Regions from separate parts of the Paenibacillus sp. FSL P2-0173 genome, predicted to be linked through region 2. Evidence: riboswitches for the same ligand, from Rfam matches in the RefSeq annotation. Region 2 holds a riboswitch; the other holds the start of a gene.
The links. A riboswitch is a leader RNA that binds a small molecule or an ion and turns the genes downstream of it on or off. The one in region 2 is predicted to bind thiamine pyrophosphate.

Region 1: another riboswitch for thiamine pyrophosphate. It lies ahead of thiC (phosphomethylpyrimidine synthase ThiC); the one in region 2 lies ahead of MKX30_RS22895 (ABC transporter substrate-binding protein).

Annotation. Positions count from the first base shown of each region.
Region 1 covers NZ_JBBOYK010000004.1:288,061-292,372, forward strand. Annotated here, with positions in the region: gene MKX30_RS21225 (YitT family protein) at 1-53, opposite strand, end outside; gene MKX30_RS21230 (hypothetical protein) at 560-712, shown strand; gene thiC (phosphomethylpyrimidine synthase ThiC) at 834-2,678, opposite strand; TPP riboswitch at 2,866-2,978, opposite strand; gene MKX30_RS21240 (IclR family transcriptional regulator) at 3,134-3,877, opposite strand; gene MKX30_RS21245 (alpha/beta hydrolase) at 4,176-4,312, shown strand, end outside.
Region 2 covers NZ_JBBOYK010000004.1:670,712-675,023, reverse strand. Annotated here, with positions in the region: gene MKX30_RS22910 (ABC transporter permease) at 1-193, opposite strand, end outside; gene MKX30_RS22905 (MTH1187 family thiamine-binding protein) at 190-483, opposite strand; gene MKX30_RS22900 (hypothetical protein) at 726-908, shown strand; gene MKX30_RS22895 (ABC transporter substrate-binding protein) at 916-1,959, opposite strand; TPP riboswitch at 2,152-2,261, opposite strand; gene MKX30_RS22890 (pyridoxamine 5'-phosphate oxidase family protein) at 2,532-2,966, shown strand; gene MKX30_RS22885 (bifunctional 2',3'-cyclic-nucleotide 2'-phosphodiesterase/3'-nucleotidase) at 3,188-4,312, shown strand, end outside.

The sequences.
Region 1 (4,312 bases), 380 kb from region 2:
AAAAAAAACGCACCCAGAATAATAAATGCGATATCTGCAATACTTTTTTTCATATATGCTCTAATCCTTTCTCTAACATTTCAAAGGATGAATCGCCAGATGGATTGGCTGACTCTTGTTGCCAAAATACGCTGACAACCAGTTCATGGTATCTACTACCAAACATAAAGTCAATACAACTTTGACACTTTAATTCGCCACCAGACTGCCTCAATCCTGACTTGGATTCCGCAAAATTCTCCTTTTACAAGGTTATTCGACAAAATAACACAATCCCGACTACTAAACTAAGAAAACGGGCCTCTAGCCCTTGTTTTAGACCTAGGCACATTTTCCTCTAAAACGACCATCCTCCTAATCGACATTTTGGACACATATGACCATCTTCCTGTTTTATGTCAAAAGCGTTTTACTTTGAAAAAATGTGGGTATAATGATTGAAACATTACCAAGCAACCTACATAGCATCACGACATCAAGTACATACAAATAGTCCTATACAGACGTCCTAAGCAACTCAATCTGAATTTGACAATATGGAATTGGAGGAATGACCTACATGAATACAATGAACTTAACCGTCCACACCCTGATGCCCTTTCACCACCAATACCAACGTGCCAACGCGGTGAGTATGCAGAAGAAAGAAGATAGCTCGGAGAAGAAGCTCAGCTTTCAGGACATTTTGAATGAAAAAATGGGTAAAAAATAAGGCGCCGTTTATCCGGTTGCAAGATCCCGCTTTACATAAGCTAAAAAGCCGTAGTTCCCTACATCGACTGTAGAGAACCACGGCTTTTTTAATTCATTTTTCCTAAACTCACACGTTCGTTTTACTGACCTCCATCCCGATACTGCTCTGCCTTCTCACGCATCCCGGCAGCTACTGCTTCTTGAGTGTTCAGCCCCTTATCCGCTGCATAAGCGCGAATGTCCTGCGTAATGCGCATACTACAAAATTTGGGACCACACATCGAGCAGAAATGTGCTTCCTTGGCGCCCTCTGCCGGTAGCGTTTCATCATGGTAGGACAAGGCCCGCTCGGGATCAAGCGACAGATTGAACTGGTCCCGCCACCGGAACTCAAAGCGTGCCTTGGACAAAGCATCATCCCGCTGCTGTGCCCGTGGATGACCCTTCGCCAGATCGGCAGCATGTGCCGCAATTTTGTAGGTAATGACACCCTCGCGGACATCATCCTTATTCGGCAGACCCAAATGCTCCTTAGGCGTAACATAACACAGCATGGACGTCCCAAACCAACCGATCATCGCCGCCCCGATGGCTGAGGTAATATGATCATATCCGGGGGCAATATCCGTCGTGAGCGGCCCCAAGGTATAGAAAGGAGCTTCCTTACAAATCTCCATTTGTAAATCCACATTCTCTTTGATTTTATGCATAGGGACATGTCCTGGCCCTTCAATCATGACCTGAACATCATGCTTCCAGGCGATCTGCGTTAGCTCGCCCAACGTTTCCAGCTCTGCAAACTGTGCTTCATCATTCGCATCATAGATGCTACCCGGACGTAGACCATCCCCGAGAGAAAAGGCCACATCATAGGCTTTCATAATTTCGCAGATTTCTTCAAAATGCGTATACAAAAAATTCTCCTGATGGTGCGCAAGGCACCAGGCTGCCATGATCGACCCACCACGGGATACGATTCCCGTCATTCTATTCGCCGTCATCGGTATATACCGCAGCAATACACCCGCATGAATTGTAAAATAGTCCACTCCCTGCTCCGCTTGCTCAATCAGCGTATCGCGATACAGCTCCCACGTCAGCGCTTCTGCTTCGCCGTTCACCTTTTCAAGTGCCTGATACAGCGGTACAGTCCCAATCGGTACAGGAGAATTCCGAATGATCCATTCACGTGTTGTATGGATATTACGGCCTGTGGACAGGTCCATAACTGTATCCGAGCCCCAACGCACAGCCCAGGTCATTTTTTCCACTTCCTCCTCGATGGAGGAGGTAACCGCAGAATTACCAATGTTCGCATTGATCTTCACGTGAAAATGACGCCCAATGACCATTGGCTCACTTTCCGGGTGATTGATATTCGAAGGCAAAATGGCTCGTCCAGCAGCCAACTCCTGCCGTACAAACTCAGGCTCCACCCCTTCGCGGATCGCCGCAAATTCCATTTCGGGCGTAATGATCCCTTGCCGCGCATAATGCATTTGCGTCACTGTACGACCTTGCGAAGCACGAAGCGGACGGTTGGTCACGCCGGGAAATTCAACTGTCTCCCGTTTGGAGCCAGGTTTCAGTCCATTATCCTCCGGTTTGACGGCGCGTCCCTCGTAAGCCTCCACATCGCCCCGTTCCAGGGCCCAAGCTCGCCGTAATGGAGGCAGGCCCTGACGGATATCGACCTGATAGGCTTCGTCGGTCATGGGACCGCTCGTATCGTACACACGCAATGGCTCATGATGCTCCGTGCCCTGCGGCGTATGTGTAGGATGAAGAGCAATTTCCCGCTCTGGCACGGCAATGTCCGGCCGTGAGCCTTGAATATATACCTTACGGCTCCCTGGAAAGGGCGTTACCCCTCTGGCTTGCTCCCCGTTTGTCTTCTCTACCTCAACTTCTTTTGTTCCTACCAATCTTACTTCTGTTGATTTCAATTCTGTTCCTTTTGTTCCTTCTACTTCTGTCGGCTTCATTGTCCATTCCTCCCGTTTCGATGAAATGACACACCGATCCGGAACCATTCCCAGGGTGGCGCTGATCTATGCAAAAAAGCCGGTTCCCTAGGGAACCGGCTAATCTAACGAGGCAGCTATCCAGACAGTACGCATGTGGAATAATCCTATTCCAATGCGCCACTGTAGACAGCAGCCGCGTATACATTTCAATGGCCGATTACTTCCCTACGCTGGTATGATCCAGATCAGGTGCAAAGGGTCCGGAATCTTGCACGATTCCATCTCAGCCCGGCATTACAGGCTCCCCCAGTAACTGTGATACTTCTATTCACATGAGGCGGCTATAACAGATATCCCGCCATCCTTACCAGACTACTTTAAATTTATGGCTTTGGCAACCCTTCTAGGTTCCCTTTACCAAGGAGACGCTCCCCATCAAATCACTCTGCTTGCTTCAACTGTGTTCATTCTTGTTACGGAAGCATAAGCCCCATTTCCTTCGCCGCTTCAATCAAAATCGGAGCAAAGTCATGTAGCGTCTCGGGTGCAAGCCGACTGACCGGACCGGATACAGATAAAGCCGCAGTGACCTGTCCCTTCCGGTTTACAATTGGGGCAGCCACAGCAGCAGCCCCTGGCTCCCGTTCTTCATAGCTGGTCGCATAGCCCTTCTCGCGAATGTCCTGCAGCTGGGCTTTATAGACCTCCGGGTCTACTGAGGACGGCCATTCATCCCCGCTTAGCAGGGCTTCCAGCTCCTGCGGCGGCATAAAGGCTGCCAGCACTTTGCTGGAGGCCCCTACAGCCAGCGGCATACGCGCACCTACAGGCGCAACCCTGCGGATCGCCTGATTGCTCTGCACGGCTTGTATGCGAATACGCATGCTGCCGTCACGTAAGTACAAGCTGACCGTCTCGCCCAGACGATCACGTAGTCCTTCCATTGCAGGCTGTAACAACACCGCCGGCTCGTCGCTTTGGGACAAGTGCGTGGATAGCTCCCAAATGCGGAAGCCAAGTCGATATTTTTCCGTTTCGGCATTCCGAACGACAAAGCCCCGATCCTCCAACGTAGTCAGCAGCCGATGAACCGTGCTTTTATGTAGACCAATTTTGGAGGCAATCTCCGTCAGGCCAAGATCCGAATCTGCGGTAAAACACAGCAGTATATCAAGTGCACGCTCTACAGCGCGAACGGTTAATTTACGGTCTTCCATCGTGAACCGCTCCTCTTGTATCCATATTCGTTTCACACTATGAAACATGGTTACATAAATTATATAGAATAGTCGCGGCTACTGTAAACCGATGTTTTTGTGACAACCATATTACAGAACGAGAACAAACATCGACAATTCTTTGCATCATTTTTACTTTTCCGGTTCAGGCGTTGACTTTGGATAATCCCCATCATACGATAATAGGTATCTATACGGATCTACACTACTATTTTCAAGTGGAATTATACCTAAATTCTATGAAACGAAGATCAATTTTATATAAGGAGGCTCTTACATGATTTCGACATCCCAGCGCAACGCTCAGCTACAGACCGCTGTTCAGGAGCCGTCCACCCCACTCTTTAATCCCCGTCTGCTGCGGTTCAAGCACGTTGTGATTGCTCTGCTGCTGTCGGTCGTCTTTTTTCTGTT
Region 2 (4,312 bases):
CCCATGTATGGGCACCAAGCAGCGCCGTCTGGGCTATGCCCTCTTGTACGATGAGGGATGGAGCAGGCAGCAGCCAGGATTCAACATGCAAATAGGAAACCGCCCCCTGCCAGGCCGCTAAAAAGAAGAGGACCGCCACAAAGGGCGGCCATACGCTTTTCCACCAGGATGCGTTCTTGCCTTTCGGATTCATGGGCGATATTTCTCGGTCAGCTTGTTCATGCTGATGCCTTGTGGGTTATGTGCGATTTTGATCTGTGAAATGACGCTGGGACTGCCCGCTTCCGTCAAAGCCTCGTGCATTTCTTTAACCACTTTCAGCAACTCGTCGAGCTCGCCCTCCATGGTCGTATCCAATGGATTCACCTGATGTTTGACACCGGAGCGCTGAATGACCTCGATCGCCTTATCTACATACGGGTAAGAGTCCTCGTTATTAGGAGTTTTAGGGATTACTTGAATACTGAGCAGTGTGTTAGCCATGCAAATTCACCTGTCCTTTATTTGGAGTGTTATTAAAAAAATATGGTGGTTTAAGGCGGGGAGACCGCTTCGCGTTTCATTTGATCTTACGATCGCTGCGCTTCTCCAGATTCAAATGAACCACTACGCTGCCAACCGCCTTAAAAACACCCTATTTTTAAAGCTGGTTTGTGTGGCATTTTTAACACACAAGCGCACCTACTTAGCGCTTAGATAATATGAGAAACTAAAGAATAAACCAAGTGGAACGAGAACGAAGTGGGCGGAATGGTGCTGTACAAGCGTTAGCGTTCGCCTTTGTACCCAGATTTCAACCTCTGGATATTCATAAAAGAAATCTGGGTACAGCAGCGATGGGAAGCACCATCCGACTGCGTAGTGGCGCTTCGTTCACTTCTCTAGTTCAGTCTTATTTAGCGTTTTAACAAATGATCAACGCTTGGGCAGGAAACCGTTTGTGAAGGCTTTATCGACTTCCAAAGGCTTGCTGAGCAGCTTGCGTTCGTACATCCAGTCCGAATAGTTTTGCCATACCTCCGGTTTTTGCACACCCCATTGCGCGGCATCGTCCTGATAACGCGGGCTTAGCCATTTTTGGCTGGCAAGTACCAGTTTTTTATCCAGCTCCGGTACAGCTTTGCTTAAGATGTCTGCGGCTTCTTCCGGATGAGCGATAGTGTATTCATAGCCTTGTGCGGTAGCGTCCATGAACGCTTTGACCAGCTCGGGATCATTTTTTATTGTCTGTTCGTTGCTCACAATTACAGGTGTATAGTAATCGAGGCTTTTGGAATAATCTTTTACATACAGCATATCCAATGGCTCACCTCGAAGCTGGGCCTCGATTCCGGTCCATGCGTAGAAAATCCAGGCAAAGTCGATATCCCGCTTCACGGCTGTAAAATAGTCTGCATTGCCCATGTTGATGATCTTCACTTTGCTCACATCGCCTTTGTCTGAATCCATGATGGATTTCATGACCGCTTCTTCTACGGGAGAGCCCCAACCGCCGTATTTTTTACCTTCAAAATCTTTCGGGCTCTTAATTCCACGATCTACCGGGGCTGCGAAGCCTGAGGTATTATGCTGAATCACCGCAGCGATGGATACAAGCGGCACGCCTTGCGTACGAGCCTGTGTGACGCCTTCTTGGTAGCTGATACCAAAAGGTGCAGCATTAGAAGCAACCATTTGATCAGCTCCGCCTGAGCCAGGTTGAACAATTTGGACATTCAAACCCGCTTTTTCGTAAAATCCTTTGTCCTTAGCGACATAGAGTCCCGTATGATTCGTATTGGGTGTCCAGTCGAGCACGACTTTAACATCTTTGAGCCCCTTTGCCGGAGTAGACGTTTGAGTGTCGGTAGCGGGAGCCGCTTCTTGGGATGTGGGGGGACTTCCACCGCAAGCGGTCAGGGTCAGGGCCATGAGCCACAGACTGATCAGTCCCAGGCTTAACATTTTCATGCGCTTCATCGTTGTGTTCTCTCCTTTAATTACCCGTTATCCGTCCAATCAGACAGCTTAAGTTCCCCATTTTCTAAAAATAACATCTGCCGGATGCGATCTTTCCAACAACATAATCTTCAACAAAAAAAGCGCCCCGAGTTTCCGGGGACGCTTGCGCTTGTATATACCAAAGTAAGGGATGGTCCTATGTAAAAAAGGCACATCTTGCTTAAGCATTCCTACGCTGGCATTACCCAGATCAGGTTGTAAGGGTCAGTGTCTTGGGACACACTCTCAGCCGGCCGATTCCAGCACCCCTGGCATTGTATGGTTTAATGGGTTCATTTATTCGGGTTTACTACGACGATTATATGCCTTGAATGCGGGTCTGTCCAGCATGAAGGGAGAGGTGACGGTTCATTTGCCGAACGACAGGGTACACTTTTACTGTGAGCTTTGATCTGAAAATGAGCATGAATCAATTCGATTCGATCCGGTCATGTTATTTTCAGAACAGCTACGCAAGTAGGTTCAGATGGGCTGGTGCCCAATGGCGTGGCCGTAGAGAATTCTAATTCGTGAAAAGGAGTTGTTGTACTGTGGGTAAAACGGAAACATTGGATCGCAACCAACTGGAACAAGCCATTGTGAAGGCTTTGGATAACAACAAATTTTGCTCGTTAGGTACGGTAGAGGGTGGCAAACCGAAAGTACGCTATATGGCCCTTTTTAACGATGGAATGAACATTCATCTGGCGACAGATCGCAAAACGCATAAAGTAGAGGAGCTAAAGGACAATCCGAATGCTTATCTGCTGCTGGGTTATGAAGTTGGCGGTACGAAGGAAGTCGTAGAAGTGGAGGCTACCGTCCAGATCACAGCTGATGAGGGGCTGCGCAAACAAGTGTGGAACGATTCCTTGAAGGAATGGTTTTCCGGACCGGATGATCCCGATTATGTCATTCTGGACGTGAATCCGACACGCATTGAGTATGTGGGTCAGCAATCTGAGCGCCAGGTTTGGAAGAAGTAATACGAATATAAATGGATAAGCCGGTGAATCTCCGAGTTTTTTAGGAGGTTTGCTGGCTTTTTATTTTTTGAGAAAATTAATTATTTTTTCATAAATAATTTAAGTAAATGACTACTCTTTTATCTGGCGTTGGATTAAAATAGAAATGGTGGGTTCAAGGCTTACATATATGTGCAAAAGTATGTATATGAGGCATACACCTTAATGAGGAGGGGTATATTTTGTTATTTCGTAAAAATTGGTTTAAAGGGTTTACAGCAGCAGTTGTGGCTTGTAGCATGCTGGTGTTTTCGGCCGCTCCATCCTGGGCAGCTAGCGATTCTCGCGATAGCGCTACGGTGAATTTGCGGATCATGGAAACAACGGATATTCATGCGTCGCTGATGAACTATGATTACTATTCAGACAAAGAAACCAACGAATATGGCTTGATTAGCACAGCTGGTTTGATCCAACAGGCGCGTAGTGAAACAAGAAACAGCATGCTGTTCGATAACGGTGATTTGTTACAGGGCAATCCATTAGGCGATTATATGGCCAGAAACAAAACCTATGAAAAAGAAGGCGGTGTCCATCCAGTCTACAAGATGATGAACTTGATGGGCTATGATGCGGCGACAGTGGGTAACCACGAATTCAACTACGGTCTCGATTTTCTGGAGAAATCGCTCAAGGGAGCCGATTTTCCTTACGTAAATGCGAATGTTTATGTTGACAAGGGGGGGCAAGCTACTAAAAATTATTTTACCCCTTATCGAATTCTTGATAAAACGGTAACGGACGAGAAGGGCCAAGAGCACATCCTTAGAGTGGGCGTCATCGGTTTGGTCACACCACAAATTATGCAGTGGGATGAAGCCAATTTGAAGGATAAAGTCGTTACGAAGGATATTGTGGAAACGGCGAAAAAGTTTATTCCTCAAATGAAGACGGAAGGTGCTGACATTATTGTCGTGCTTGCGCACACAGGTTATGAGGATGTGCCGCAAACGCCAATGATGGAGAATGCCGTTAAATATTTAAGCCAGGTGGACGGAATTAACGCTATTTTGTTTGGGCATGCTCATAAATCTTTCCCCGGCCCTGATTTTAAAGAAATGAAGGGTGTAGATCTAGATAAAGGAACCATTAACGGCGTACCGGCTGTGGAAGCTTCCTCATGGGGCAAGGATCTGGGTATTATTGACCTGAGCCTGGAAAAGAGAAACCGCGAGTGGAACGTAACTAACTCTCAGTCTGAAGTACGTCCGGTTGTGAGTACCACTAACCAGGCTGTGCAGTTTACTCCTGACTACAAACTGACAGATTCGATCAAGGAAGAGCATCAAGGAACGCTGGATTATGTT